4 regions of the Bradyrhizobium sp. NBAIM14 genome follow, and region 4 is predicted to be linked to each of the others. Evidence: predicted binding sites of a transcription regulator. Region 4 holds the regulator's gene; each other region holds the start of a gene.
What was found. Region 4 encodes LexA, which represses DNA repair genes until DNA is damaged. Its sites were predicted from a motif close to TGTTCNNNNTGTGTTCNG; they were not measured.
Positions count from the first base shown of each region.

Region 1: the regulator LexA is predicted to act here: its motif matches at 3,231-3,248, upstream of I6F28_RS06555 (ImuA family protein).
Region 2: the regulator LexA is predicted to act here: its motif matches at 5,226-5,243, upstream of recA (recombinase RecA).
Region 3: the regulator LexA is predicted to act here: its motif matches at 2,963-2,980, upstream of I6F28_RS24790 (PA0069 family radical SAM protein).

Region 1 is NZ_JADYVQ010000002.1:164,335-171,437, forward strand. Features, by position in the region: gene I6F28_RS06545 (error-prone DNA polymerase) at 1-889, opposite strand, end outside; gene I6F28_RS06550 (Y-family DNA polymerase) at 886-2,481, opposite strand; gene I6F28_RS06555 (ImuA family protein) at 2,378-3,166, opposite strand; gene I6F28_RS06560 (putative DNA modification/repair radical SAM protein) at 3,329-4,564, shown strand; gene I6F28_RS06565 (UdgX family uracil-DNA binding protein) at 4,564-6,006, shown strand; gene I6F28_RS06570 (M20 aminoacylase family protein) at 6,112-7,103, opposite strand, start outside.
Region 2 is NZ_JADYVQ010000003.1:64,596-71,698, forward strand. Features, by position in the region: gene I6F28_RS09130 (hypothetical protein) at 1-15, opposite strand, end outside; gene I6F28_RS09135 (hypothetical protein) at 118-519, opposite strand; gene I6F28_RS09140 (PilZ domain-containing protein) at 868-1,110, opposite strand; gene I6F28_RS09145 (HdeA/HdeB family chaperone) at 1,318-1,611, shown strand; gene I6F28_RS09150 (PaaI family thioesterase) at 1,726-2,190, opposite strand; gene I6F28_RS09155 (hypothetical protein) at 2,552-2,851, shown strand; gene I6F28_RS09160 (hypothetical protein) at 2,950-3,204, shown strand; gene I6F28_RS09165 (hypothetical protein) at 3,235-3,423, opposite strand; gene I6F28_RS09170 (DUF2798 domain-containing protein) at 3,661-3,912, shown strand; gene I6F28_RS09175 (hypothetical protein) at 4,488-4,658, opposite strand; gene I6F28_RS09180 (hypothetical protein) at 4,813-5,013, opposite strand; gene recA (recombinase RecA) at 5,335-6,423, shown strand; gene I6F28_RS09190 (hypothetical protein) at 6,523-7,103, shown strand, end outside.
Region 3 is NZ_JADYVQ010000012.1:50,508-57,610, reverse strand. Features, by position in the region: gene I6F28_RS24805 (glycosyltransferase family 39 protein) at 1-117, opposite strand, end outside; gene rnhB (ribonuclease HII) at 363-1,220, opposite strand; gene I6F28_RS24795 (VOC family protein) at 1,298-1,753, opposite strand; gene I6F28_RS24790 (PA0069 family radical SAM protein) at 1,778-2,941, opposite strand; gene I6F28_RS24785 (phosphoketolase family protein) at 3,152-5,566, shown strand; gene I6F28_RS24780 (acetate/propionate family kinase) at 5,569-6,741, shown strand; gene I6F28_RS24775 (RMD1 family protein) at 6,830-7,103, opposite strand, start outside.
Region 4 is NZ_JADYVQ010000004.1:171,688-178,790, reverse strand. Features, by position in the region: gene I6F28_RS12605 (nuclear transport factor 2 family protein) at 1-338, shown strand, start outside; gene I6F28_RS12600 (ComEC/Rec2 family competence protein) at 462-2,741, shown strand; gene I6F28_RS12595 (GAF domain-containing protein) at 2,748-3,689, opposite strand; gene I6F28_RS12590 (hypothetical protein) at 3,907-4,341, opposite strand; gene lexA (transcriptional repressor LexA) at 4,716-5,417, opposite strand; gene I6F28_RS12580 (molybdopterin molybdotransferase MoeA) at 5,594-6,802, opposite strand; gene I6F28_RS12575 (hypothetical protein) at 6,934-7,103, shown strand, end outside.

The DNA of each region.
Region 1 (7,103 bases), on a different contig from region 4:
CGACGCCCGCCCAGGTCAGGTCCTCCAGATGCCCCTGCGCGGTCTTGCCCGGCGGTACCGGCTCGTCGGGATATTGATACTTCAGCTGATCGAGCGAGAACTCGATTGCGTCCGCAAAGCGCATGGTCTGCGCAATCGCCTCGGGAAAATCGCGGAACAGCCGCGCCATTTCACGCGGCGTCTTCAGGAAGCGCTCGGCATTGGCCTCTAACTTCCGCCCAATCGCCTCGATCGTGGTCTTTTCCCGGATGCAGGTCAGCACGTCCTGGAGCGGACGGCGGCGGGGATCGTGATACAGCACCTCATTGGTTGCGAGCAGCGGCACCTTTGCCTTTGCGGCGAGATCATCGAGCCGCAAGAGGCGACGCTTGTCGTCGCCGCGATAGAGCAGGCTCGCCGCCAGCCACACGCCCTCGGCACGGCTCGCCTTCAGCTTTGCGAGGACATCCAGCGCCCGCGACAGCTCGAGACGATGCGGCAGCGTCAACACCAGGAGCTGGCCTTCCGAGAATTCCAGGAGATCGTCAAGCCTGAGATGACACTCGCCCTTTTCGATCCGCGTGATGTCGTCGCCGCGCTTGCCCCTCGTGAGGAGCTGGCACAGCCGGCCATAGGCGGCGCGATCGCGTGGATAGACCAGGATGTCGGGCGTGCCGTCGATGAAGACGATGCGGGCGCCGATCAACAGTTTCGGCTTGTGCAGCACCTCGTCATTGTCGAGCTCGTTCCAGGCGCGCACCACGCCGGCGAGCGTGTTGTGATCGGCAATGCCGATCACCGGAATTCCTAAAGCGCTCGCCTGATGCACATAGGCGCGCGGATCCGAGCCGCCGCGCAGGAAGGAGAAATTGGTGGTGATGCCGATCTCGGCATAGCTAAGCGTATTCATGCGAAGAGACCGTGCACATACCAGCCGGGAGACGCAGGCTTGCCGTCACCGTCGAACACCTCGCCTTCATAGAGACCGTCGCGAAAGATCCAGAAGCGCAGGCCTTCGGCATCCTCGATGCGGAAATAATCCCGCGTCAGCTGCTTGCCGTCCTGCCGCCACCATTCCATCGCGATGCGCTCGGGCCCCTCTACCCGCACCACCGCATGCAGCGCGCGCCGCCAGGTGAATTGATGCGGCGGACCGTCTGGCACGGTCGCGAACGGCACCTTGATCGGCTCCGGCTTGTCGAACAGCCGCAAGGGACGCAGCGGCGGCTCGCTCGCGACGCGCGCCGGCCATTCGGCCTGCATGGCAGCAGCGAGATGATGCTGCGCCGATGCGGCCAGCACCGCGCTTTCGGGGATGTGGGTATCCTGCGGCAGGTGCACGACGACACGCCTGCCGCCGATCCGCGCGGCGATGCGGTCGATCAGCGCCGCGAGTTCGTCATTGTCGTGGACATGGGCATCGAGATCGCGCTGCTCCTGCACCACGATCTCGGTGCGGCTCGCCGACAATCGCACCATGTCGAAGCCGAAGCCGGGATCGAGGGGATCAGCGAGTGCATCGAGCCGCTCGCGGAACAAGCGGTCGACCACGGCGCTTCTGGTCACGGGACGTCCGGTCTCGACCGTGATCGTGCGCACCACGCCGTCGGTGCGGAAGAACGCGGCTTCAAGCCGCCGCGCGCCTTTGCCCTGCTTCTCCATGGACGCGATCAACGTGTCGGCGAGCCGCGACAGCGTCATCGCGATCATGGTGTCGGTCGCGATCGGCTCGGCAAAGCGTTTTTCCACGATGTAGTCGGGCGGCGGTTTGCGCGGGCTGATCGGCGCATCGCCCTGCCCCAGCGCATGGGCGAGCAGCGTGGAGAAGCGCGCGCCGAACCGCGCCGTGATCTCGGAGGCGCTGCGCGAGGCGACGTCGCCGATGGTCTTCAGCCCGGCGCGGCGCAGGCCGGTGGTGATGGCTTCACCCGCACCGAGAGCGGAGACTGGAAACGACCTGATCGCCTCCGCCTCGCCGCCATCGGCCACAATGGTGCCGGATACCTGCCGCGTCAGCGTGCGGGCGCAGACCGAGGTGCCCGCGATCGCCGCGCTGACGGCAAAGCCTTGCCAGTCGAGCGCCCGGACCAATGTCCGCAACAGCGCGGCCTCGCCGCCGAACAGATGCGCGCAACCGGTGATGTCCAGGAACAGCCCGTGCGGCGGATCGAGCGCCACCAGCGGCGTGAAGCGGTCGCACCAATCGGCGATGTCGCTGATCGTCTTCGTATCGGCCACGGTATCGGCGTCGAACACACGCAAATCCGGGCACATCGCCCGCGCATTGGCCAGCGGTTGGCCGATATACAGGCCGAGGCGCTCGGCGGCCTCGTCCAGCGCATGGATCACCAGCGCATTGTTGTCCTTGATGACGACAATGCTCGGCTCATGGTTGGTTTTACCCAGCCCGGCGCTGCTGAAGAACCGCTGGATCCTGTCGATGGGCAGGCGCGGCAGCCACAGGCTGAGGATACGTCGACGGTTCACTGAACTGGCACTCATCACAATTCCATTCCATGATCCACCGGCCGCAGGGGCCATGACGATTGCGCAAGAGCTCGGCATCGAACACCGGCGCGCCCCAGGCACTCCACACCGAGCCCGGCGGCGAAGGCGCCGCACGCAGCATCCATCGTGTCTCCGCGGTCGAGGGCAGCGGCTGCGCGGCCATCCGCAGCAAGAGGCCGGTCACGCCCGAGCCTTGCGCGGCCAGCGTCAGCTTGCGGCTCGCCACCAGATCGAACTGCCTGGTCTCGCCCCAGAGCTCGAGCACGACGGCGCCCAGCGCATCGCAGGCGAGCGCGTCGGCCGAGGTGCGTAGCGCGCTCTCGACATCGGCGGCGCGCACCATCACCACACAGCGCGGATCGAGGCCGAGCTCGGATAGCCCGCTCATCGACAGCGCGCCGGTTTCGAGCTCCGAAAAATCCTGCCGCACCCACAATAGCGGCCGGCGTGCGCTCACGCGTCCCGCAAGGCCCATGACAAACCCCGTCGCGGCCGCGCCCTGTCGCCCCTCGCAAAACACCTCGTGGATCGCCGCGCGCGCGAGCCCGCCCTTCAGCGCGGCGTCGGCCGCGCCATGGCCGAGTACGATGCGATCGCGCGGATGCACGACTTCCGCCGTCTCGATGCGCTCGATCTGGCCGCGCAGGATCGCAAGCGCGCTCATACGTGCGCCGCTCATGCTCGCCGCTCCTCAGAGGTGATTGCCGATGGCTCTCAAAAAGAGAACCAGCGGCTGGCTCATTTGTTCATGATATGTTCTAATATAAAGCTAACGGCGCCGGCAGAGTCAATCGAATTGGCGCATCCAAAGATTCATGAGCGGAATCAAAGAGATTCAAACATGGACGTACAACGCAAGCTGGAGATTCTGGCGGATGCCGCCAAATACGACGCATCCTGCGCCTCCAGCGGTACCGAGAAGCGGGATTCCAGCGACGGCAAGGGCATGGGCTCGACCGCGCCGGGCATGGGCATCTGCCATTCCTACGCGCCGGACGGACGCTGCATCTCCCTGCTCAAGGTGCTGCTGACCAACGCCTGCAATTACGATTGCCTTTATTGCGTCAACCGCGCCTCCTCGAATGTCCCACGCGCCCGCTTCACCATCGACGAATTGGTCAGGCTCACGCTCGACTTCTACCGGCGCAATTACATCGAGGGCCTGTTTCTCTCCTCCGGCATCATCCGCAGCCCTGATTACACGATGGAGCAAGTGGTGAGCGTCGCGCGAAAACTGCGCGAGGAGCATCATTTCCGCGGCTACATCCATCTGAAGACCATTCCCGAGGCCGACGACGCGCTGATCGCCGAGGCCGGCAAATATGCCGACCGCCTTTCGATCAACATCGAGATGCCTGAGGAGACGAGCCTGCAGCAATTCGCGCCGGAGAAGGACGTGCGCGCGATCCGCCGCACCATGGGCCGGCTGCGGCTGAAGCTGGACGAGGCCGAGGAGAGCCGCAGCGCCAAGACGAAGGCCAAACCGCAGCGCTTCGCGCCCGCCGGACAAAGCACGCAGATGATCGTCGGCGCAGATAGCGCCTCCGATCACACCATTCTCCACACCAGCGCCAATCTCTACGGCGCCTACCGGCTGCGGCGCGTCTATTACTCCGCCTTCAGCCCGATCCCCGATGCCAGCCGCGCGCTACCCCTGCGCGCGCCGCCGCTGCTGCGCGAGCACCGGCTCTACCAGGCCGACTGGCTGATGCGGTTCTACGGCTTCGATGTCGGCGAGATCGTCGACGACAGCGCGATGCTGCCGCTCGACATCGATCCCAAGCTGGCCTGGGCGCTGCGCCACCGCGACCGCTTCCCGCTCGACGTCAACCGCGCCAGCCGCGAGGAGCTGCTGCGCGTTCCGGGCTTCGGCACCAGGACGGTCGAACGCATCCTCGCGACGCGGCGCACCACCACGATCCGCCTCGCCGATCTCGCGCGGCTGCATGTGCCCCGCAACAAGGCGCTGCCGTTCATCGTCCTCAGCGATCACCGTCCCTCACCGCATCGTCTCGATGCCGCCGGGTTGATCGAACGGTTCAAGCCGAAAGCAACGCAACTGGGATTTGGCTTCTGATGCAGTACATCATGCTCGACACCGAAACCGATTTCGACGGCTGGCGCAAAGCCGCGCGCAGCCTCGTGCTCCATCACGTGCCGCCCGGCGCGGTCACCTGGACCGTGCAGGGCCACGAAGCCGAGCTGTTCGCACCGTCCTCGCCGTCTCCGATCCTCGAGGTGAACGACGGCACGTTCACCGTCTCGGCAAAATTCGTCGAGCTTGCCAAGGCGGCGATCCTGCATCGCGACGGCGAGCGCTTTGCGATCCTCTATCGCTTGCTGTTCCGGCTGAAGGAAAATCACGATCTCATCGAGGTCGCGACCGACCCCGATGTCGCGCTTGTCACGGCCATGGCGAAAGCGGTCTATCGCGACGAGCACAAGATGCATGCCTTCGTGCGCTTCCGCGAGATCGGCCGGGAACGCCAGGCGCACTACGTCGCCTGGTTCGAGCCGGAGCATCACGTCGTCGAGCTCGCCGCGCCGTTCTTCGCCAAGCGCTTTGCCGACATGCCCTGGTCGATCCTGACGCCGGACCTCTGCGCGCATTGGGACGGCCATGCGCTCTCGTTCACGCCGGGCGTCAGCAAGAGCGAGGCGCCGGGCGAAGACCGGCTGGAGGAAACCTGGCGGCGCTACTATGCCAGCATCTTCAATCCGGCCCGGCTCAAGGTGAAGGCGATGCAGGCCGAGATGCCGAAGAAATATTGGAGGAACCTGCCCGAGGCTTCGATCATTAAGCCCTTGATCGAGGACGCCGAGCGCATGACCGGCGCCATGATCGCCAATGCCGCAACCGATCCGCACAAGCCTCAGAAGCGGCCGGAGGCTCCGATGAAACGCAAGTCAGCTGCCGACGATCTCGAAACGCTCCGCGAGGAGGCCGCGCATTGCCGCGCCTGCCATCTCTACAAGGACGCGACACAGACCGTGTTCGGCGAAGGGCCTGAGAATGCCAACATCATGCTGGTCGGCGAGCAGCCCGGCGACAAGGAAGACCTCGCCGGCCATCCCTTCGTCGGCCCGGCCGGGCAAATGCTCGATCGCGCACTGGAGGAGGCCGGCGTCGACCGCAAGAAGGTCTATGTCACCAACGCGGTGAAGCACTTCAAATTCGTGCCGCGCGGAAAGATCCGCCTGCACCAGAAGCCGAACACACCTGAGATCCGGGCGTGCCGGCAATGGTATGAGCGGGAAGTTTCGACAATCCAACCGGATCTCATCGTGGCGATGGGCGCCACCGCCGCGCAAAGCGTGTTCGGCAAGATCACCCCCATCGGGAAGAACCGCGGCCGGTTGATCGATCTTCCCGAAGGCCGCAAAGCGCTCGTGACGGTGCATCCGTCCTATCTGCTGCGGCTGCCGGATCCCGAAGCCAAGGTTCTGGAATATCGGCGCTTCGTCGAGGATCTGAAGATCGCCGCCGGCCTGCAGAAGAAGGCCGCACGGGCTGCGTGAATACAGCGGGAAATGGCTTCACGCCGTTGTTGACGATCCGATCTCTTAAATAGACAAGTGCCTGTGGAATGCACGGGCCCTTTCATCTGTGCTTCGGACCCGGTCCTACGACGCCGCGAGCTGCTCCTCGACCAGCTTCACCCAATAGGACGTGCCGTAGACGATCGCCTCGTCGTTGAAATTGTAGGCGGGGTGATGCAGGCCGGCGCTGTCGCCGTTGCCGCAGAAGATGAAGGCCCCGGGCCGCGCTTCCAGCATGTAGGCGAAATCCTCGCCGCCCATCAGCGGCGCCATCTCGTGGACATGGGCCTCGCCCGCGACCTGCGTGGCGACGCGCCGTGCCACTTCGGTTTCCGCCGCATGATTGTTCACGACCGGGTAATTGCGCTTGTAGTGCAGGTCGATCTTGGCGCCCGTGATCTGCGCCATGCCCGCCACGACCTCATGCACGCGCTTCTCGACCAGCTTGCGCACCTCAGGCGACAGCGTGCGGATGGTGCCTCTCAGGGTCGCGGTCTGCGGAATGACGTTGCGGGCATTGCCGGCGTGGAATTCGCAAATCGATACAACCGCCGATTCCAGGGGATCGACGCTGCGCGAGACGATCGACTGCAGGGCCGTGATCACCTGCGCGCCGACCAGCACGGAATCGATGCATTTGTGTGGACGCGCGGCGTGGCCGCCGACGCCCTCGATCATGATGTCGACCTCGTCGGTCGCCGCCATGATGGGGCCTGGCCTGATCGCGAACGAGCCGACCGGGATGCCCGGGCCGTTGTGCATGCCATAGACCTGTTCGATGCCGAACCGCTCCATCAGGCCGTCCTTGACCATGGCCGCGCCGCCGGCGCCACCCTCCTCGGCGGGCTGGAAGATCACCACGGCATCGCCGGCGAAATTGCGCGTCTCGGCGAGATAGCGGGCCGCGCCGAGCAGCATCGCGGTGTGGCCGTCATGGCCGCAGGCGTGCATCTTGCCGGGGATCTTGGAGGCGTAAGGCAGATTGGTCTGCTCCTCGACCGGCAGCGCGTCCATGTCGGCACGCATGCCGATCACCTTGAGCCCCTCGCCGGTTGGCTTGTTGCCCTTGATTACGC
Region 2 (7,103 bases), on a different contig from region 4:
CAACGTCCTCATCATGTCCTCCTCGAAACTGCCCTCGGCGGTAACAAGAAGGGGAGGCGGTGATCGTTCCGGGTCATCTACAGGTTTTTCCCGGAACCTGTCGTCAGGGGCGGGTTCCTAGATCGGCTCGTAAGTCTCCGTGCCGCAGATGTCGTCGGCGTCGGCGCGCCGGCGGTCCACGACCCTGCCGTCGTTGATCGTCACGATGTAGGTCTGGGCGCCGAGCGACGTACCGGTCGCCGAGGTGAGCTGCGCGCGGACGCACGCGGTCCAGCCCGGTCCTCGCAGCTCACGATGCGGCGGGGCGACGTGAACCTCGCGCGGATAGGACGTTGCGAGAAAGACGACGTCGATCTGCTCGCGCACCACGCGCTTGACGTCGGGCGGCGCTTCCGGCGGCTGCTCGGGCTCCTTCATGCGCATGAATTCCGGCACCGGTGCGCGGCTGTCGGCAAAGCCGCAGGCACCGAGCGCAAGCGCGCCAATGAGCAGCGCCGCATGAGCAATGATCCGCAACATCCGTGAAAGGTCCCCTGCGGGCCGACAGATAGGCACGAATGCGATCGGACGAAGTCAAGGCCGATCAAGATTTGCTGAGGTCCCGGAACCCGGACATCGCTATTCCGCGATTGGGGGCTGGCTTGTACCCCAGAGGTGGGGGATTGCGGTAATGCGGATTCTGGTCATCACGCCGCCGTGCTGGCGCTGAGGGCCGCCTCAGCGCAGGCGCAGTGCCCGCCCAATGACCGCGTCGAGTCGATCGACGTTGCGGGGCTCATCATCGCTCGCGGGTGTTACGCGCGTGATTGCGAGCCAGTCATGATGGTGGTGTGCACGCGATGCGAACCTTCGTTCACATCGCGCCCGCTATTGCACGAAAGCGAGGCCGACGCGCTTGTCGCTGCGCCAAACTGTGCGACAATGCCGTACGAAATGGTCACAGGCGATCGAGAGCGTGACCGATTGCGGCAACATGACGGGAGTGTCGAGGTCGATCGCCGCGCCGCCCGCCGACATGTTTCGCACCGTGCAAGGAATGCCGCTGTTTTCGAACGTGATCTTTCCGCCCTTGAAAACACGGTGACGTTGCGATGTGCGCTTCTCAATCATCCGCGTTAGTCCTGCCGATGAGTATGAAGTAGTGCATAGAAATTACGTTGAACTAAACTCAATACTGGCGCTACTTGCACGGCGTTTCAGACTTTGTTTACGACGTTAGAGCGGCGAGCCGCTCCCACGAACCTGCCCAAAGAGCCTACCCAAAGAGCCTACACAAGTGCCTTTCCTTTATGGCGTGACACGCCGATGGAGATATTGATGAAGACTTCGCTTTCGCTTTTGTTCGCCGCAGCGCTCTCGCTGGCCTCGATACCCGCCCACGCCGTCAAGTGGGACCTCTCGACCATGACCTGCAAGCAGTTCCTCGAGAGCGGCGAGGACAACATCGGCGTCGTGCTGACCTGGATGGACGGCTGGTACAAGGGCGACGAAGACAACGCGATCATCGACACCGACATCTTCATCGAGAATGCCAAGAAGTTCGGCGCCTATTGCGGAAAGAATCCGACCGTCAGCGTCGTCACCGCGGCCGACGAGATCCTCGGCAAGTGACATTGCCGGCGCAATGACGGCAAGCGCGATCGCGCTTGCTGTCCCGACCCGATTTCCATCGAGAGCCGCGTCGAGCCTTGCGCTTCGCGCGGCTCTCTTGTTTTCAGGGCGCGTTCACCCCGGCAGCATCGCGAACGCGCTCGACACCATCGCGGTCGGCTTGCCGTCGGCGGCCGAGAGCAGCGTGACGCGGCCAAAGCTCATGGTGCGCCCGAGCCGCACCACGCGCGCATCCGCCAGCACGTCGGACGCGGCGATCGCGCGCATGAAATGCGTGGTCTGATCGACCGTGGTCATGGGACGGTAGCCGCGATTGGCCGCGAGGATCGCGATCACCATTGCGGTATCGGCGAGCGCCATCAGGGCCTGGCCGCAGACCACGCCGCCATTGCGGCACAGCCGCTCCGAAAACGGCATGCGCAGCAGCGCGCCGGGCTGCCAATCCGGGACGTCCGCGCGCGGCACATGCTCGATGCGCTCGACCGCGAGGTTGAGGTCCTGGACCCAGGGCGCAAAGACCTCGCCGAGGATGCGTCTGGCGTCGGCGAGGCCGAACTCGGCTTCTGGCTGCGTTTGCATTGCTGTCGCGCTCTCCTGTGTTGCCGGATGTTTCACCGCATTGTGCGCGCATCCGCGAGGCAAAGTCACCCGGTCTGGCGCCGGCCGCCTCGGCTTGAAAATGCCTGACTTGGCCCGATATGATGCCTGGCTTGGGTAGGGGTGGATGATGTTGCGTCGCTGTATCCTCGTCTTTTGCATGGGCCTGCTCGGTCTCGCGCTGAGCGGGTGCACCAAATGCGGTCCGATCTGGGACGATTGGCTGCAGACGCCCAAATCATGCCGATCGGATCGGCACTAGCGGCCACCGGTCGTGACCGGGCTGACGAGGATGACAGGGCACGGGCGATCCGCGCCTCATGGAAGACTTAAGGAGTGAATGATGAAGCTTTTCCGTTTGGCCGCGGTGCTGGCCGTGCTGGCGGGACCTGCCTACGCGCAAATGCCCAACATCAACTTGATGCAGGATGCCCCGAGCAAGTCGCCGGAGGAGAAGGCCATCGAGGCCGAACGTGAGAAGGCCTACAAGGAAACACTGAAGAAGATTCCGGATACCAAGGCGTCCAGCGATCCCTGGGGTGGCATGCGTGCCGAACAGCCGAAGCAGCCGGCGGCGCCGAAGGCGTCGTCGGCCGCAACCAGTGCGCCGAAGAAGGCCAAGAGCGGGACGGCCGCCAATTGACCCGTTCCGGGGAGGCACAATGCTCCTCGGAAGGACTCCTCTTGATCCGGCCCGCGCCCTACATTGTCGGTAGCGTAGTGCGCAGAGGAAGGCAGGACATGGCCGATCGTCCGCGGGATCTCGCCGAGCGGATGGCGCGCCGGCGCAAGGCGGCCGGCAAGCCCGGCCAGTCCGCCGGCGATGGCTATCTGCGCGAGACCTTCACGCTGCCGCGGGCGGCGGCACGGGAGCGGGCGCAGGCCTTCTTCGCCCGCTACCCCAAGGCCGGCTATATGAGCGAGGTCGAGACCTGGCGCGAATTGCCCGGCGGCGATATCGAGTTCACCATGCGTCGGCTGCCCAGCGCCGACTGACGCGCGCTATGGCGCAGAGGGCGAAACGGTTCAGGCCGTCTTTCGCCCGATCGCCTTCAGCTCGCGGTCGATGCGCAGCTGCACGCGCCGGATCGCCAGCAGGTCGATCCGGGTCTCGGTCTTGCCGGTCTTGATCCGGTCGCCGATGCGAAACTGCCATTGCCAGATTCCGGGAATCGCCGTCTTGGCGATGGTGAACTCGACGCCCCTGTGATTCATGGTCACCTCCCACGATTCACCCTCATGCCTGCAAACATGTTGGTCGTCGCAATATTCCGCAGAAAGCAAAATGTCGCCCACGGCCTCCGTGGTTCTCCGACCATGAACAAAGTTCCTGGAGCCCGGACGCGATGCGTTCGGCAGGCCGCGGTTCCAACCTGCGGCGCCGGATCCGCTTTAGGTTAACGGCATGTGCCTTGCTTGCCCGACTCGCGGGCAAGCAACCATGGGCGCCTCATGCTCGGCATTCCCCGCCGCTACTCGCATTTCGTCTTCGGCATCATCCAGTCCGGGCTGACCTCGCTGATCGCGGCGGGGATCGCCAGCTTTCCCGCCGGCAGCCCGATGCTCTTCGTGCGGCACTGGATGGTGTCCTGGCTGATCGCATGGGCCGCGATGCTGCCGGTCGTGCTGCTGGCGGCGCCCGCGATCCGCGCCTTCTCGCTGCGCCTGACGCAGGAGGAGCAGGAGCCCCGCGCTGGCCGGTAGCCGGGCGACCCTAGCCGGCTGGCTGACGACAGCCTGACAGGCGGACCGCCGGCAGGTGCGCGATCGAAAGGCCGCACACTGGCCCCGTACCGGTCCCAATTTCGACATCCGTCCGCACCACTGCGGACACACCCGTCGGCAAGATTTTATCCGTTCGGCGCAGCCATGGGGGAAACGTGGCGCGCCGGAAACGGGGTGGCATCATATGGATAACGTAGAGCGGTCATTCGCCGCCGCGACGGCGGCTGGCTTCGTCGTGCTGGTGATAGGTCTGGTTTTGCTGGCGGTGCTCTAGCAGGCGCTGCTGCAGACGGAACTGACGTGCTGGGCCGTCCTATCGAAGGCGCCGGCGCGCCTTGCCTCTCAAAAGTGGCAAAACAACCCCATGCACAGTAGGGGTCCTGGCGATTTCATCGCTTCGCCAATGGGTTGCTGGTAGTATTTAGCTACCTGGTGCATCCGCGGTCGCGGCGCCCCGACCGGCGATGCCGATCGGAGGTTCCGGGCAAGGAACAGAGCGGAGTGCCGCATCGCGGGCGGGCCTGGCCCGCTCCGGACGGCGGTCCTGGCAGTGCCTAATGAACCTTGATCTCGTTCAGCGGCAGACGGAGCTCGGCGGCGCGCTCTTCGCGGTCCTTCTTGCGGAACTCGTTTTCCTTGCGCTCGAACTTCACCATCTCCTCGTGGGCGGCGTCCAGCAGCGGCTTTCGCCTCAGCGTATCGTGCTGCGTGTCGTTGTTCGTCATGACCAGAGATCCCCAAAAGTTGCGGTCCCATCCCCACAGAAGGCCCGAGACCGCGAAAAGGTTCGGTGCCGCAGGATTACGGAAACATGACGGCGCCCTGGTCGCGCGTCGTTGATCCCGGTCATGGTCGCGTCGAGGAACCCGGCGTAGGCGACTATTCCGGCGGCTGCAGCCCCGGCGATTTGACCCAATCGTTCAGATGATTGGCAACGTCGGCCTGGCGCGCCTTCTTGAGCAGCGCGTCCCGCTCCGGCCCGGGAGGTAGCTTGGACGCCTGCTCGCGGACCTGCTTCACCCATGCCGACAGCCGGTCCTGAAGGGTCAGTTGCTGCTTGAAACGTCGTCGCTTCAACATGGCGCGCTCTTTCCGTGCGAGGAGGTGGGAGCGCGAGGTCAGCGTTCTCATCACCGATAGTGGCCAGGGTCCGCGCGGTGTGATGCATTAGGATCCAGAAATGGATCCGCGTCTGTTCAGTTGTGCACAGTGCGGACGGCGTGACGATCCAGCATGGCCGGTTCGACCAGCTCCGTTGTCTCCTGGTCCAGTCAGAAAGACAAAATCCGCAAAAGAACATATTGCGAACTGAGAACAAATGGGGTACATTGCTTTTATCGCCGAGCTGCCTCGCAACCGTTTGTCCCTCACGCGAATCCTCGCCATAAGGAGCACGACCCAATGTCCGCAACTGCCCTGCGTATCGTCGAAGGATCTTCCATGGACAAGAGTAAAGCTCTGGCCGCCGCGCTCTCCCAGATCGAGCGGCAGTTCGGCAAGGGCTCGGTGATGAAGCTCGGCAAGAACGACCGCTCCATGGACATCGAGGCGGTGTCCTCCGGGTCGCTCGGGCTCGATATCGCGCTCGGCATCGGCGGCCTGCCCAAGGGACGCATCGTCGAGATCTACGGGCCGGAATCCTCGGGCAAGACCACGCTGGCGCTGCATACGGTGGCGGAAGCGCAGAAGAAGGGCGGCATCTGCGCCTTCATCGACGCCGAGCACGCGCTCGATCCGGTCTATGCCCGCAAGCTCGGCGTCAACATCGACGAGCTCCTGATCTCGCAGCCCGACACCGGCGAGCAGGCGCTGGAGATTTGCGACACCCTGGTGCGCTCGGGCGCCGTCGACGTTCTCGTGGTCGATTCGGTGGCGGCGCTGGTGCCGAAGGCCGAGCTCGAGGGCGAGATGGGCGATGCGCTGCCGGGACTTCAAGCGCGGTTGATGAGCCAGGCGCTGCGCAAGCTGACGGCCTCCATCAACAAGTCCAACACCATGGTGATCTTCATCAACCAGATCCGCATGAAGATCGGTGTGATGTACGGCTCGCCGGAAACCACCACCGGCGGCAATGCGCTGAAATTCTACGCCTCCGTCCGCCTCGACATCCGCCGCATCGGCGCGATCAAGGAGCGCGACGAGGTGGTCGGCAACACCACGCGCGTCAAGGTGGTCAAGAACAAGCTGGCCCCGCCCTTCAAGCAGGTCGAGTTCGACATCATGTACGGCGAGGGCGTCTCCAAGATGGGCGAGATCCTCGATCTCGGCGTCAAGGCCGGTATCGTCGAGAAGTCCGGCGCCTGGTTCTCCTATGACAGCCAGCGCCTCGGCCAGGGCCGCGAGAACGCCAAAGCGTTCCTCAAGGGCAACCCCGACATCACCGCCAAGATCGAGACCGCGATCCGCCAGAATTCCGGTTTGATCGCCGAGCAGATTCTGGCCGGCACGCCGGAGCGCGACGCCGACGGCGAGGAGCCGGCGGACGAGTAAGACCTAACGCGAAAATTTTTCGCGAGGAGCGGGCACTGAGGACGTTGAGTTGCCGACGTCTTCGGTGCCCGTTTCGTTTTGCGTGAGGGCGCGTCGACGATGAAGCGTGTGATTCTGACTAGTTCGTCCGGCGTTGGTCTCACCTATGCCGGTCGTGCTGACATGGTCGTCCCGTTGATCTTTCGGTTCGTTTGGGGGCCGTTGCCTACGTCGCACCACCTCGAGGACTATCTTACGGGAGGCTATTACAGGGGCGATCCGGAGGTGCGGTGGTCCGATCTTGTTGGCCGGTTGCCTCAGACCGGTCTCGCACACAAGGAGACTGGCCTGGTTTGGTTTTGCGAGACCTATGGCGTCGAGTTCATCGAGCTGTGGTTCGACCCTGAGCCTAACAGTCAATTGCAACTGATCTGGATCCTGGACTATTTGCGGTCCCATCCATCGATCACCCATTGTCTGAGACTGCGACGGGTCAATTTCGATCTGCGCGAAGCGGACGGCCCGCAACTTCGCGATCGTACGGTGCGGGAATCGGAGATCGCAGAGTGCGACTTCGAGATAGCCAACATGGCCTGGGAGGCGTATCGGGCGCCGACGCCTGAACTTTGCTTCGGGTTGCTGACAAGGGATTTACCCAGGCTACCTTTCCTGAAGCCGGCTCTGGAAGCGTTGCTAGCTGA
Region 3 (7,103 bases), on a different contig from region 4:
GCGGTAGAACACCAGCGCCACGAACAGCCACATCGCAGCCTGCAGCAGCACCGCAATCCAAACGATCAGCCGCGGCCGGGCGCGAATGAGCTCGATGACCAGGGAGGTAAACCGCATGCAACGTCCGAAGGTGCAGCCAACCCGTCCAGCCGGCCCTATTCGCTCACGTCTGTTTTGATAAAGGGCGTCACGGGTTGTGGCAACCGCCGCAGTTCGTCATGCCCGGGCTTGTCCCGCCTGCGCGGCCGAAGCCGCTTCGGCGCGGCGAAGGCGCGGGCATCCACGTTCTTCGTGCCGCTGGTAAGACGTGGGTGGCCGGGTCAAGCCCGGCCATGACGGATGGGAAAGCTGTAGGAGGATCGCTAGAGATTTACGGAAGCGTCGATCTCGACGCTCGCCTCCACCTGCACCTCGACCTCGGTGACCGAGAACAGATCCTGCACCGGCTCGACGGTCCAGGGCATGTGCTTGGCGCGGGCGGCGGCGACGGGAGCGAAGAAGCTGCGGTGGTGGATGGAAGGGCCGAGGCGATCAAGCGCGTCGAGATGCTCGGGGACGGCGTAGCCCTTGTGCTGCTCGAAGCCGTAGCCCGGGCAGTCCTGCGCCAGTGCGCACATCAGCCGGTCCCGGGTGACCTTGGCGACGATGGAGGCCGCCGCGATCGAGAGCACGATACCGTCGCCGCCGATCACGGCCTCGCAGTCGCATGCGGTGTCGAGCCGGTCGCGGCCGTCGACGAAGACGTGCCTGGGCGCCTCGGGCAGGGCCACCACGGCGCGCTTCAGCGCCCACAGCGAGGCGCGCAGGATGTTGTCGCGGTCGATTCGCGCCGGCGAGGCGACGGCGACCGAGACCTGCGCGGTGGCGCAGATCTTGTCGAACAGCTTTTCGCGCTCCTCGGCGGTCAGGCGCTTGGAATCGTCGATGCCGCGGGGAATCCGGTCGGGATCGAGAATCACCGCGGCGGCCACCACGGGGCCTGCGAGCGGGCCGCGGCCAGCCTCGTCGCAGCCCGCGACCGGCCAGACGCCGCGCTTGATCAGCACGCGCTCGCGGCGGAAGCTGGGGGCAGCAACGGCAATGATGCCTTTCCTACCGGCAGGGACCTTCGCAGCATCGGCCGCAGATATCTTTGCCGCCTTGGCGGGCACAGCCTTCGGCGCGGCCTTTTTCTTCGGCGCGGCTTTGGCTGGGGTCTTGGCGGAGGGGTCCCGAATCATGGCCGGGATCGTGCGCCAGGGGGCTTCGCCAGCGCAACCGGGAACCCACGATATTCCCGTTATTCAGGCCGCCCGCCCTACTCCGCCAGATGCACCCGCCGGTCCTCGCCCACCTCGATGCCGGGTGCGACCACGACTTCCCAGACATGTGCATCGGGATCGGCAAAATAGCCGCAATAGCCGCCGTAATCGGTCGCGTGCGCCGCCTTCAGCAAGGTGGCCCCCTTCTCGACGGCGAATGCCAGCACCTCGTCGACCTCCTCGCGGGTCACGCAATTCCAGGCAAGCGTCATGCCGCGAAAGGTCGTGGGCCTCGGCTGGTCCTCCAAGGACGCGTCTGCGGCGAGCCGATCCCAGTGATAAAGCGCTAGCACCGGACCGCCGGTGTCGTAGAACGCAACCGCCTCGCCGGTCTCCTTCAGCCGGCGCGAGAAACCGAGCGCGTCGTAGAAGGCGATGCTGGCGCGGATGTCGTTCACACCGAGCGTGATGACGGTCAGCCGCGGCACCGGCACCGCGAGTTCCTTGAGCATGCGACACCTCTTGCACGTGTCCGCTCAAAACAGGCTGAGCTGATCACCGTTCCGCTTCGGCCGCGCAAAGTGATCAATGGTCAGCTTGGAGCGCCGCTTGTTGAGGCCGAGCCTCTCGCAGGCGATCTCGAAGCGGCGGCCGATGGTCCAAGCCATCGGTCCGGTGCCCTTCATCCGCTCGCCCCATTTGGCGTCGTAGTCGCGCCCGCCGCGCATGTCTCGGATCAGGGTGAAGACGTGGCGATAGCGGTCCGGATAGTTCGCCATCAGCCATTCGCGGAAGAGATCGCGCACCTCCAGTGGCAGCCGCAGCAGCACATAGGCGGCTTCCTTGACCCCGGCATGGGCGGCGGCGTCGAGGATGCGCTCGATCTCGGAATCGTTCAGTGCCGGGATCACGGGCGCGACCATCACCGTGGTGGGAATGCCGGCGTCCGAGAGCTGCTTGAGCGCCTCCAGCCGTTTCGGCGGCGTCGAGGCCCGCGGCTCCATGGTGCGCGCCAGCTTCGGATCGAGCGAGGTGACCGAGATCGCGACCTTGGCGAGGTTGCGCTTGGCCATCCGCTGGAGAATGTCGATGTCGCGCAGCACCAGCGCCGACTTGGTGACGATGCCGACGGGATGCCCTGCGCGCTCCAGCACTTCCAGAATGCCGCGCATGATTTTGCGCTCGCGCTCGATCGGCTGGTAGGGATCGGTGTTGGTGCCGATCGCGATCATCCGCGGCTCGTAGCCGGGAGCCGCAAGCTCCTTCTCGAGCAGCGAAGGCGCCTCGGGCTTCACGAACAGTTTCGACTCGAAGTCGAGCCCCGGCGACAGACCGAGATAGGCGTGGGTCGGCCGCGCGAAGCAATAGACGCAGCCGTGCTCGCAGCCGCGATAGGGATTGATCGAGCGGTCGAAACCGATGTCGGGGGAATCGTTGCGGGTGATCACCTTGCGCGAGGTGTCGATGGCGACACTCGTCTTGAACGGCGGCAGCTCGTCGAGGCTCTGCCAGCCGTCGTCGAAAGCGACGCGCGCCTCGGCCTCGTAACGGCCGCTGGCGTTGGACTGCGCGCCCCGCCCTCGCCGTCGGGCGCGGTCGATGGCGACGCCAAGCTCGGGGAAATCTGAAGGCGCACCCGCCGGCTCGGAGGGCGCCGTGACCGGCGGGTGCTTGAGAGCATGAGAGGATGCTGGACTCATGCAGCCAAGATAGCACGACATAGGAACAAATCAAGAACACAAACCAAAAACGTGAAAACAACCCCATGCACAGTAGAGCTGCCCAAACTTCGCGCGCCTGCCTTTGACCTCACGCAACACGGCCGTCACGACCATCCCGTTTCATGCCCGACGGATCGATCGCCCCGGAACCGGGTTGGTGACGATCGCGAAGTGAAGGTCGGCAGGAACATGACAATCCAACAAAAAACGGCCGAAGCGAGCAGCGACCTCGATCTGCTCGATCGCTATTGGCGCGCCGCCAACTACCTCTCGGTCGGGCAAATCTACCTGCTCGACAATCCGCTGCTGCGCGAGCCGCTGCGGCCCGAGCACATCAAGCCGCGTCTGCTCGGACATTGGGGCACGACGCCGGGGCTGAACTTCATCTATGCCCATCTCAACCGCGTCATCCGCGCGCTCGATGTCAGCGTGATCTATGTCTGCGGTCCCGGCCATGGCGGTCCGGGCATGGTCGCCAACACTTATCTCGAAGGCAGCTACAGCGAGATCTATCCCGATATTGCGCGCGACGCGGACGGATTGCGCAAGCTGTTTCGGCAGTTCTCCTTCCCCGGCGGCATCCCGAGCCACGCGGCGCCGGAAACGCCGGGCTCGATCCACGAGGGCGGCGAGCTCGGCTATGCGCTGGTGCACGCCTATGGCGCCGCATTCGACAACCCGGATTTGATTGTCGCCTGCGTGGTCGGCGACGGCGAGGCCGAGACCGGCCCGCTCGCTGCGTCCTGGCACTCCAACAAGTTCCTGAACCCTGCCCATGACGGGGCGGTGCTGCCGATCCTGCATCTCAACGGCTACAAGATCGCGGGCCCCACCGTGCTTGGGCGGATGCAGGACGCGGAGATCCGCGACCTCTTGCGCGGGTTCGGCCACGAGCCGCTGTTCGTCAGCGGCGACGATCCCAAATTGATGCACCAGGCCATGGCCGATGCGCTCGACGTTGCATTCGCCAGCATCCGCTCGATCCAGCAACATGCCCGCGACGGCCGCACAACCGTCGAGCGGCCGCGCTGGCCGATGATCGTGCTGCGCAGCCCCAAGGGCTGGACCGGCCCGAAGGAGGTCGACGGCAAGAAGGTGGAGGGCTTCTGGCGCGCGCATCAGGTGCCAGTCGCAGGCTGCCGCGAGAACCCGGAGCATCTCAAGGTGCTCGAAGACTGGATGCGCAGTTACGAGCCGGAAAAGCTGTTCGATGGCAACGGCGCGCTCGTTGCCGAGCTTCAGGCGCTTGCGCCCGAAGGCGTCAGGCGCATGGGCGCCAATCCGCATGCCAATGGCGGCGTGCTGAAGAAGGAGCTGAAGCTGCCCGACTTCCGCAGCTTCGCGATCGAGGTGACGCAGCCCGGCGAAGTCGTTGCGGAAGCGACGCGCGAGCTCGGCAAATTCCTGCGCGATGTCATCCGCCTCAACGCGAAGGAGCGCAACTTCCGCATCATGGGCCCGGACGAGACGGCATCGAACCGGCTCGACGCAGTGTTCGAAGCCACCGAACGCGTCTGGATGGAGCCCACCGAGCCTTACGACGTGCACCTCGCCCAGGACGGCCGCGTCATGGAGGTGCTGAGCGAGCATCTCTGCCAGGGCTGGCTGGAGGGCTATCTGCTCACCGGACGGCACGGCTTCTTCTCCTGCTACGAGGCCTTCATCCACATCGTGGATTCCATGTTCAACCAGCACGCCAAATGGCTGAAGGTGACGCGGGAGCTGCCGTGGCGGCGTCCGATCGCCTCGCTCAATTATCTGCTGACCTCGCATGTCTGGCGCCAGGACCATAACGGCTTCAGCCATCAGGACCCCGGTTTCGTCGATCTCGTCGCCAACAAGAAGGCCGACATCGTCCGCATCTACTTCCCGCCGGATGCCAACACGCTGCTCTGGATCGCCGACCACTGCCTGCGCACCTATAACCGCATCAACGTAATCGTCGCCGGCAAGCAGCCGGCGCCGCAATGGCTGTCGATGCAGGACGCGGCGACGCATTGCGATGCCGGCATCGGCATCTGGACCTGGGCGGGCACGGAGGACGGAAAGGGCGAGCCCGACGTCGTCATGGCCTGCGCCGGCGACGTGCCGACGCTGGAGACGCTCGCTGCCGTCGACCTCCTACGCAAGGCGCTGCCGGACTTGAAGATCCGCGTCGTCAACGTCGTCGACCTCATGACGCTGCAGCCGAGGGAGCAGCATCCGCACGGCCTGTCCGACCGCGACTTCGACAGCCTGTTCACGCGCGACAAGCCTGTGATCTTTGCCTATCACGGCTATCCCTATCTCATTCACCGGCTGACCTATAATCGCACCAACCATGCCGGCATGCATGTGCGCGGCTTTGCCGAGGAGGGCACCACGACGACGCCCTTCGACATGGTCGTGCTCAACGAACTCGACCGCTACCACCTCGCGATCGAGGCGATCGAACGCGTGCCGGGACTGGCGACCAAGGCCGCTCAGGTGAAGCAGCAATTCCGCGACAGACTGATCGAACACTCCCGTTATGTCCGCGAGCACGGTGAAGACATGCCTGAGATTCGTGACTGGGTCTGGCAAAACAGCGCCGGCGGCAACACGCCGGCCGAGGCCGGCGATTAGCGATGTCGGACACGGTCCTCGTCCTCAACTCGGGATCGTCGAGCATCAAGTTCGGCCTGTTCGATGTCGCGGCGGCCGAGCCCGCCCTGCTCTGCAAGGGCCTGCTGGACGAGCACGAGGCCAAACCCCGGCTGGTGGTGAAGGGCCCCAGGGGCGAAGACCTGTTCGAGACAAGCAAGCAGGCGCCGGCGGCAGCCGGCGGCCATCTGTTCGCGGACGTACTCACCTTCATCGAGGACCGGTTCGGTGGACGCAGCCTGCGGGCCATCGGCCATCGCATCGTCCACGGCGGGCCGGATTATTCAGGCCCGGAGGTCCTGACAGACGACATCATTGCGAAACTGGAGGCCTTGACGCCGCTGGCGCCGCTGCACCAGCCGCGCTGCCTCGCGCCGGCGCGAACGCTCGCGGCGATCCGGCCCGAGCTGACGCAGATCGCGTGCTTCGACACCGCCTTCCACCACGGCCTCGCGCCGCCGGCGAGCCGCTTCGCCATTCCCCGGCGATTCGAGGCGCGTGGCGTCAGGCGGTACGGCTTTCACGGCCTCTCGTTCGAATATGTCGCGGGACGCCTGGCCGAGATCGCGCCGGAGCTCGTGGCCAAGCGCACTGTCATCGCGCATCTCGGCAATGGCGCCAGCCTCTGCGCCCTGCGCGATGGCCACAGCATCGACACCACGATGGGGCTGACGCCGCTCGACGGCCTCGTGATGGGCACGCGTTGCGGTACGATCGATCCGGGCGTGCTGCTCTATCTGCAACAGCACGAGAACATGTCGGTCGAGGATGTCCAGCACCTGCTCTATCACGAGTCAGGCCTGTTCGGCGTCTCAGGGATATCCGCCGACATGCGCACGCTGCTGGCGAGCCGCGAGGCTGCGGCGCGTGAAGCCGTGGATCTCTTCACCTTCCGTGCGGCGCAGCAGGTCGCGATGATGGCGGCCACGCTCGGCGGCCTGGACTGCCTGATCTTCACCGGCGGCATCGGCGAACATGCCAAGGAGATCCGCGGCGCGATCGGCGAGCGTCTCGCCTGGATGGGCGTGCGCATCGACGCCGCAAGCAACGATGCCGCGCGCGAGCGCATCAACGGCAGCGGCAGCATGGTCGAGGTCTTCGTCATTCCCACCAACGAAGAGATGATGATCGCGCGCCATTGCGCGGCTCTGATCTAGGGCGTTATCCCGTTGCGAAAACACCCTCTCCGCAAGCGGGAGAGGGAGTGCACTTACGTTATAGCAATCAAACCTGATCTCATCATGCTTAGTGACCGCGGCCGGTCAGGAGCTGAAAAGTCCCCATCGCGACCTCGATCAGGATCAGCACCACGACGGCGATCTCCAGGCGGAGCGAGCGCTGGGTATCGATGATATCGGTCAGCGCGTTGGCGGTCTCCGACACCGCGGCAAGCTTGCGCTCGAGCGTGTCGAGGCGCTCCTTCAGTTCGTATTCGTCCTCCAGGCGCGAATAGAGCCGGTCGAGCTCGGGCTTCTCCCAGAGCACGTCGGGCTTCTCGGCGACGGCGACGCGGCCGGCG
Region 4 (7,103 bases):
GCGCCGGCTTCGCGGCGCTCGATGCGGCCGCGCTGTCCTCGCTCTATGCGAGGAACGCGTTCTTCTTCGGCTCCAATCCGAAGCTCTATCGCGGCCGAGATGGCGTCGCCGACTATTTCAACGGCCTGCCGCGCTGGGGGAGGCCGAGCGCGACCTTCTCCGACGTGCACGCCGCGCAGGCCGGCCCTGATCTGATCAACATGGCCGCGACCATCACGTTCGATCTCGCGGGCGAGCGGGATGATCTCGTCGTCAAGATGAGCTGGGTCATCATCCGCGAGGACGGCGAGTGGAAGATCGTCAATCACCACGCCTCCTCGCAGGCGCCGCTGATCTAGCAACGGGCGCCAGCCCGGAGAAAAGTAGGGCGCTCTTCGCCTGTTCCCGATCCGTACCGCTATTCGTGCAGCCGCACGGTCCGGTAGCCTCCGCAGCCGTCGCGTATCGTAAGGTGCAGGGGAATGGCGGAGCCGGGCCGGCCAGGACGGTCCCAGGGAGTTGCCGGGATGTGGCCGGTCGGCCGCGCCGCCCCGGCCGGCGGCTTGGCGCCAGCGGGCCTCGGCATCTGGCCGGCGATCATCGAGACGCTGCGCCAATGGGCTCGGGGCGAGGCCGGGCCTGGCCGGCTGTTGCCGTGGGTGCCGGTCGCCTTCGGCGGCGGCATTGCGCTTTATTTCGCCGCCGATCATGAGCCGGTGCTGTGGGTGGTTGCCGCCACAGCCATCGCGCTGATGCTCGGCGCGGTGCTGCTCCGGCGGAGCCGGCTGTTTGCGCCCGCCATCATGCTCGCGGCGGTCGCGGCTGGTTTTGCCGTGGCGACCTGGAAGACCGCGCGTATCGCGCACACCGTTTTGGCAAAACCGCTCTATTCGGTGTCGCTGTCGGGCTTCGTGGAAGCGCGCGACATCCGCGAGCGCACCGACCGTTTCGTGCTGCGCGTCAGCGCGATGGAGGCGCAGCGCAGCGACGTCAAGCTCGAGCGCGTCCGCCTCTCGGTGCGCAAGGGCACGGCGCCTGAGGTTGGCAGCTTCGTGCAGCTGAAGGCGCGGCTGCTCCCGCCGATCTCGCCGGTGCGCCCCGGCAGCTATGATTTCTCGCGCGACATGTTCTTCCAGGGCATCGGCGCCTCCGGCTTCGTGATGGGCGCGATCACGGCGTCCACGCCGCCGGATGCTGGCGGCCTGCGGCTGCGCTACGCGGCCTTCATGCAGGGCCTGCGCGATGCGATCGATGCGCGCATCCGCGCAACGCTCGAAGGCGATAACCGCGCGATTGCGACGGCGCTGCTCACGGGGCGGCGCGATGCGATCACCGCGCCCGTGAACGATGCCATGTTCGTCTCGGGACTCGGCCATGTGCTGTCGATCTCCGGCTATCACATGGCGGTTGTCGCCGGCGTCGTCTTCTTCGCGGTGCGCGCGCTGCTGGCCTTGATCCCGGGGCTGGCGGCCGGCTCTGCCATCAAGAAATGGTCGGCCGCCGCGGCGCTGGTCGCGGCCGCGTTCTACCTGTTGCTGTCGGGCGCGGAGGTTGCGACGCAAAGATCGTTCTTCATGACGGCGGTGGTGCTGATCGCAGTGATGGTCGACCGCCGCGCCATCACCTTCCGCACGCTGGCGGTTGCCGCGCTGATCGTGCTTGCGGTCGCGCCGGAGGCGTTGGTGCATCCAAGCTTCCAGATGTCGTTTGCGGCAACGCTCGGGCTGGTGGCGCTGGTGCAGATCGGCATGCCGAACCTGCTCGCCTCGCCCGATCATTCCGCGACGGCGCGGATCGCGTTGTGGGGCGGCCGCGAGATCGCGATGCTGTTCCTGGCCTCGCTGATCGCGGGGCTCGCGACCACGCCGTACGCCGCCTTCCACTTCCATCGCGTGACCCCATACGGCGTGCTCGCCAATCTCGGCGCCATGCCGGTGGTCTCGGCGCTGGTGATGCCGGCCGGGCTGTTGGGGCTGCTCGCGGCGCCCTTCGGGCTCGACGGCGTGTTCTGGTGGTTGATGGGGATCGGCATCGAGTGGATGGTCCTGGTCGCGCGCTGGGTGGCGGCCCTGCCGGGCGCCGTCGGCCGCATTCCCGCCTTCGGGATCGCGCCGCTGATCGCAGCGAGCCTCGGGCTCATCGTGATGGGCCTGTTGCGCACGCCCTTGCGCTGGTCCGGCGCCCTGGTGCTGCTGGCAGCGATCCTCTGGGGACTGTCGGTGCGGCAGCCCGATATCCTGATTGCCGGGGATGGCGCGAGCGTCGCGATCCGGGGCGGGGATGGGCGCTTGCAGGTGATCCGCGCCAGCAAGGACAGCTTCCTGCTGAAGGAGTGGTTGGCTGCCGATGCCGATCCGCGCGATGCCGGCAACGCCTCGTTGGCGAGTGGGGTGTCGTGTGACGAGACCGGCTGCGTGGCGCCGCTCGCGGACGGACGACTGATCGCGTTGGCGACGCGTATCGACGCGCTGGCCGATGATTGCAGCCGCGCCGCGCTGGTGGTGACGGCGCGGCCTGCGCCACCCGATTGCGCGGCGATGGTGGTCGATCGGGCGGGTCTTGCCAGTCAGGGCGCACTGGCTCTGACGAGACGCGGCGAGGGCTTTCCGGTGCAGGCGGTGAGGACGAGGGGAGCAAGCCGTCCCTGGCTGCCGGCCGGCGCCGGCGAGGGAGATTTCGACGGCAGCCTCGTGCCGAAGGCGGCCGTGCCCCGCAACCGGGACGCAACGCCATCGGAGGCCGACTTGCAGGCCGACGATTGACGCGGATCACAAATACCAGGCCAGCACGGCGTCAAGCCTTCCGTTGCCGATGACCGGCAGGGCCACCATTCGGCTCAGCCCGGCTGCGCAGGCTTCGGAGCCGGCGATCGAGCCGTCACGGGTGAGATCGTCGTTGAGCGCGGGCATGCCGGCGGCCCAGGCGCCGCCAATGCTGCCTTCGCCCCTGGCGATGGACTGCGCCGCATAGCGTGCGGCGAGGTCGGTCTGCGCGCTGCAATCGCCGGCGCGAAAGACCAGCGCCGAACGGTCCTCGTTCGGGACCCAGATCTCGAAGCGTCGTGCAATCGGCGTTGCCTGCGCGGAGAGGAATGTCAGAACCCAGGTCTGGTCGGTACCGGTTCGGTAGGGCACGCCGACGCCGAGATTGATCCCGACCTTGGCGGCGTCCTCCCAGCGCAGGAAACTCTTGGCGTCGTGCAAGTCCTTGATGATCAGCGGCAGGCCCGCCTTCCAGGTGCGTCCGGGCAGGCCGAAGCCGCGCGGAAATCTGGTGTGGCGGGAGTTGAATTCGAACATGTCCGCGGTGCCGTAATAGCCATCGACGAGCCCCATCTCATGCGAGAGATCAGGATCGTTGTGCCAGAGTTCGATCGCGCCGACGTGCGCCTCGTCGTCGCCACAGAACAGCACCAGCACGGCTTGCAGGAATTCGCCCGCGAACACCGGCACCGCCACGCCGCAGGTGAGGCCGGCCGCAGCGGCCTGATCGGTCCGCTTGAAATAGGAGTTGGCGAATTTCGTGAGGATGACGGGGTGGCCACAGGCCCAGGCCTTGCCGGGAAGTCCCTCGTCATATCCGAAGTGCAGCTCTTCGCTGACGGCTTTGAACGCGGACAGCCCATCGTCGTAGAGGCCGCCGCCGAATTCCAGCCGCCTGCGCGTCCGGTCGGGTACCCAAAGTTCAACGACGCGAATGAAGGTCTTCATCGAGCGTGTCCGCCGCCTCAAACCACGACAGCATCGGTCATTTGGCTGCGGAGCGGACGTTCAAAATGCGGGCAGCACGGCCCAAACTTCGTGCGACGACGAGGCGCGGCGGTGGGCTCGCCGATCGAATGTCCTGAAACACAAACTTGCCGGGCTCGCCGGCCTCGGCCGGCGACGGCAATTTCAATCCCGGGCTCGGCCTGTCGGCCGAAGGGCGTCAGCCGATCGGCAGGCGCGTGATCGTGGGCCGCGTGTCGGCGACGATCTGCGGCTTGTGCTCGCGCTCGGGGGCTGGCTGCGTCACCGGCAATTGCAGCACGGTCGCGCGCTGGCCTTCGACGAGCTGCGTCACCAGCACGTATTTGCCGTCGGGGAATTCGATCGCGTCATGATGGCGATCGGGAATGTGCGGGTCGATCTTGCCGAACTTGCCGACGCGAGAGTTCACGGTGCGCGTCCAGATCCAGCGGTTGTCGTAGCGGACATTGTCGGCGAAAGCGAGCTCCGTCCCCGGCAGCAGACAGACCGCGACGGAGGGATCGGCTTCGGAAGCGAAACCGCGCGTCGAGGTGCCGCGGAAGGTTGTCGTGACGATCGTCTCGCCGACTTCGGCGGGGCGCGTCGCGACGGCATGCAGGCTGTAGTCACACATCGGGTGCTCCTCATGCTGGGATAGCGACCCGCGTCTCTTTCGAGGCGCAGGCCTCTATCAGAGTGGAAGCATACAACGCTCTGCTCGGTTATGGGCAAATCTGCGGCTCGCGTCCGCAGCGCGCGATCACATTATCTTTCCCGGATTCGATAGGAACAAACCTCGCGTCCTTGCATTCGGCCGGAGCTATCAGCACTGCCGGCACAACTCTACCGGCGAAGCAGAAATGGCTGCGCGCCTGCGCGGGGGAATGTCGCGCGGGAAGATGGACCGGACAGCCGGCGCGAGAGACCGGCCGGAGCGGGCAAGTATCCGCTCCGATCCTGGATCGACGATGCCGATCGCAGCGCGCGCGGCGCTTGAGACTTCCGTTATCAGTACTTCCGGTAAAGCCCGATCAGCTTGCCCTGGATCTTCACGCGGTTCGGCGGAAGAATGCGGACCTCGTAGGCGGCATTGGCGGGCTCGAGCGCGATCGAGGCGCCGCGGCGGCGGAAGCGCTTGAGCGTGGCCTCCTCGTCGTCGATCAATGCCACCACGATGTCGCCGGTATTTGCGGTCTCGTTGCGCTGGATCAGCGCCATGTCGCCGTCGAGGATGCCGGCCTCGACCATCGAATCGCCGCGCACTTCGAGCGCGTAGTGCTCGCCCGAGCCGAGCATGTCCGGCGGCACGCTGATGGTATGGCTGCGGGTCTGCAGCGCCTCGATCGGCGTGCCGGCGGCGATGCGGCCCATCACGGGCACCGCGACGGGGCGCTCGCCCTCGTCCGCGGGCGGGCTGGAGCTCGCGCGCACCTTGCCGAGATTGCCCTCGATCACGCTCGGGGTGAAGCCACGGCGATTGCCGGCGGCGGCCTGGAGCTCGGGCAGCTTGATCACCTCGATGGCACGGGCGCGGTTGGGCAGGCGGCGAATGAAGCCGCGCTCCTCGAGCGCAGTGATCAGGCGATGGATGCCTGACTTCGAGCGCAGGTCGAGCGCATCCTTCATCTCGTCGAAGGACGGCGGCACGCCGCTTTCCTTCAGACGTTCGCTGATGAACCGCAGAAGCTCGTATTGTTTGCGCGTCAACATCTCGACCAAAGTCCCCCGGTTGATGTCGTTCGATTCCGACACGATGAAGCCGGCACTAAGCCGCTACATCCTCGAAACAAATCATGAACGGACACTATATGTTCGATATGTGTTCCGCAACTGCTTAATTTATGGTGAACGCGGCCAAGCTCGCGGAATGCGTGTGGCTGGGCGGCTCAGACGGGCAGCCGGAGCACCTCGCAAGGCGTGCCGGCCTCGGCCTTCGGCGCGAACGGTGCGCGCACCAGAAGTACCTGTGCCGCAGCGAGATTCGCAAGAAGGGAGGAGTCCTGATGGCTGACCGGAAGGGCGACGCGCGTGCCGTCGTCGCGCTCCTCCAGCCGCGCACGCAGATAGTCCTCGCGCTGGTCGTTGGCGGCGAGATCGCGGCCCAGCACGGCGCGCTCGCGCCGATGATGAATCGCTGAACGGCCCGACAGGGCGCGAATCAAGGGGACCATGAACAGGAAGGCGCACACGTAGGACGACACGGGATTGCCGGGCAGGCCAATCACGCGCATCGCGCCTATCCGACCGTGCATCATCGGCTTGCCCGGCCGGATCGCGATCTTCCAGAACGCCATCGCGATGCCTTCGCCCTTGAGCGCCTGCTGGACCAGGTCGTGGTCGCCGACCGAGGCACCGCCGGTCGTGATCAGGATGTCGGCGCCGCTCTCGCGCGCGCGGCGGATGCCGGCGGACGTCGCCTCCAGTGTATCGGCGGCAATTCCGAGGTCGATGGTCTCGGCGCCCTCGCTGCGGGCGAGCGCATGCAGGGCATAGCCGTTGGAATAGACGATCTGGCCGCGACCAGGCGTGGTGCCCGGCATCACGAGCTCGTCGCCGGTGGCGAGAACGGCAACCCTCGGGCGGCGGATGATGGCGAGATGCGGATGATTCATTCCGGCGGCAAGGGCGAGATCGCGCTCGGTGAGGCGGATTCCCTTGCGCAGCAGCACGTCGCCTTCGCGGAAGTCGACGCCTGCAGGGCGGATGTGCCGGCCGAAAATGGCGGCTTCCTTGATCGTCACATGTTTGCCGTCGGCAGCTGTGTCCTCCTGGATCACGACGGCATCGGCGCCGTCGGGAACGACGCCGCCGGTGAAGATCCGCACGGCTTCGCCGGGGCCGACGCTTCCCGCGAGCGGCCGGCCCGCCGCGACCTCGCCGACGACGGTCAACCTCGAATCGTTTGCCGCGTCGGCCGTGCGCACGGCATAGCCGTCCATCGCCGACATCGCCTCCGGCGGCTGCGTGCGCCGCGCCGCGACATCGCGGGCTAGCACACGATGGTAGGCCTCGTCGAGGCAAACCATCTGTTCAGCCAGCGGCTCGACGCCGGCCAACACCGCGGCAAGCGCGTCAGAAACCGGCATCAGGGCCACGGGCGAACTCCGCAACAAATCAGGACTGGGTCGGCAAGTTCTAGCCGAGCGGAGGAGCTGAAGCAAAAGGCCTCCCTTGCCAGCCAGGAACCACACTTCCTTTTGGTCTCGACCCGGCTTATCTTCTGCCAATGACAGAACTGCTCGAAAAGGCGCTGAAGGCCGTGCGGCGGCTTCCTGCGGATAGCCAGGACGAGATTGCACGCGCCATGTTGGCGTTGAGCGACGCCGGAGAGGAGGCTGAGGAAGTCGATCCCGGTCATCTTGCGGCGGTCCTCGAGGGGCTCACGCAGGCGAACCT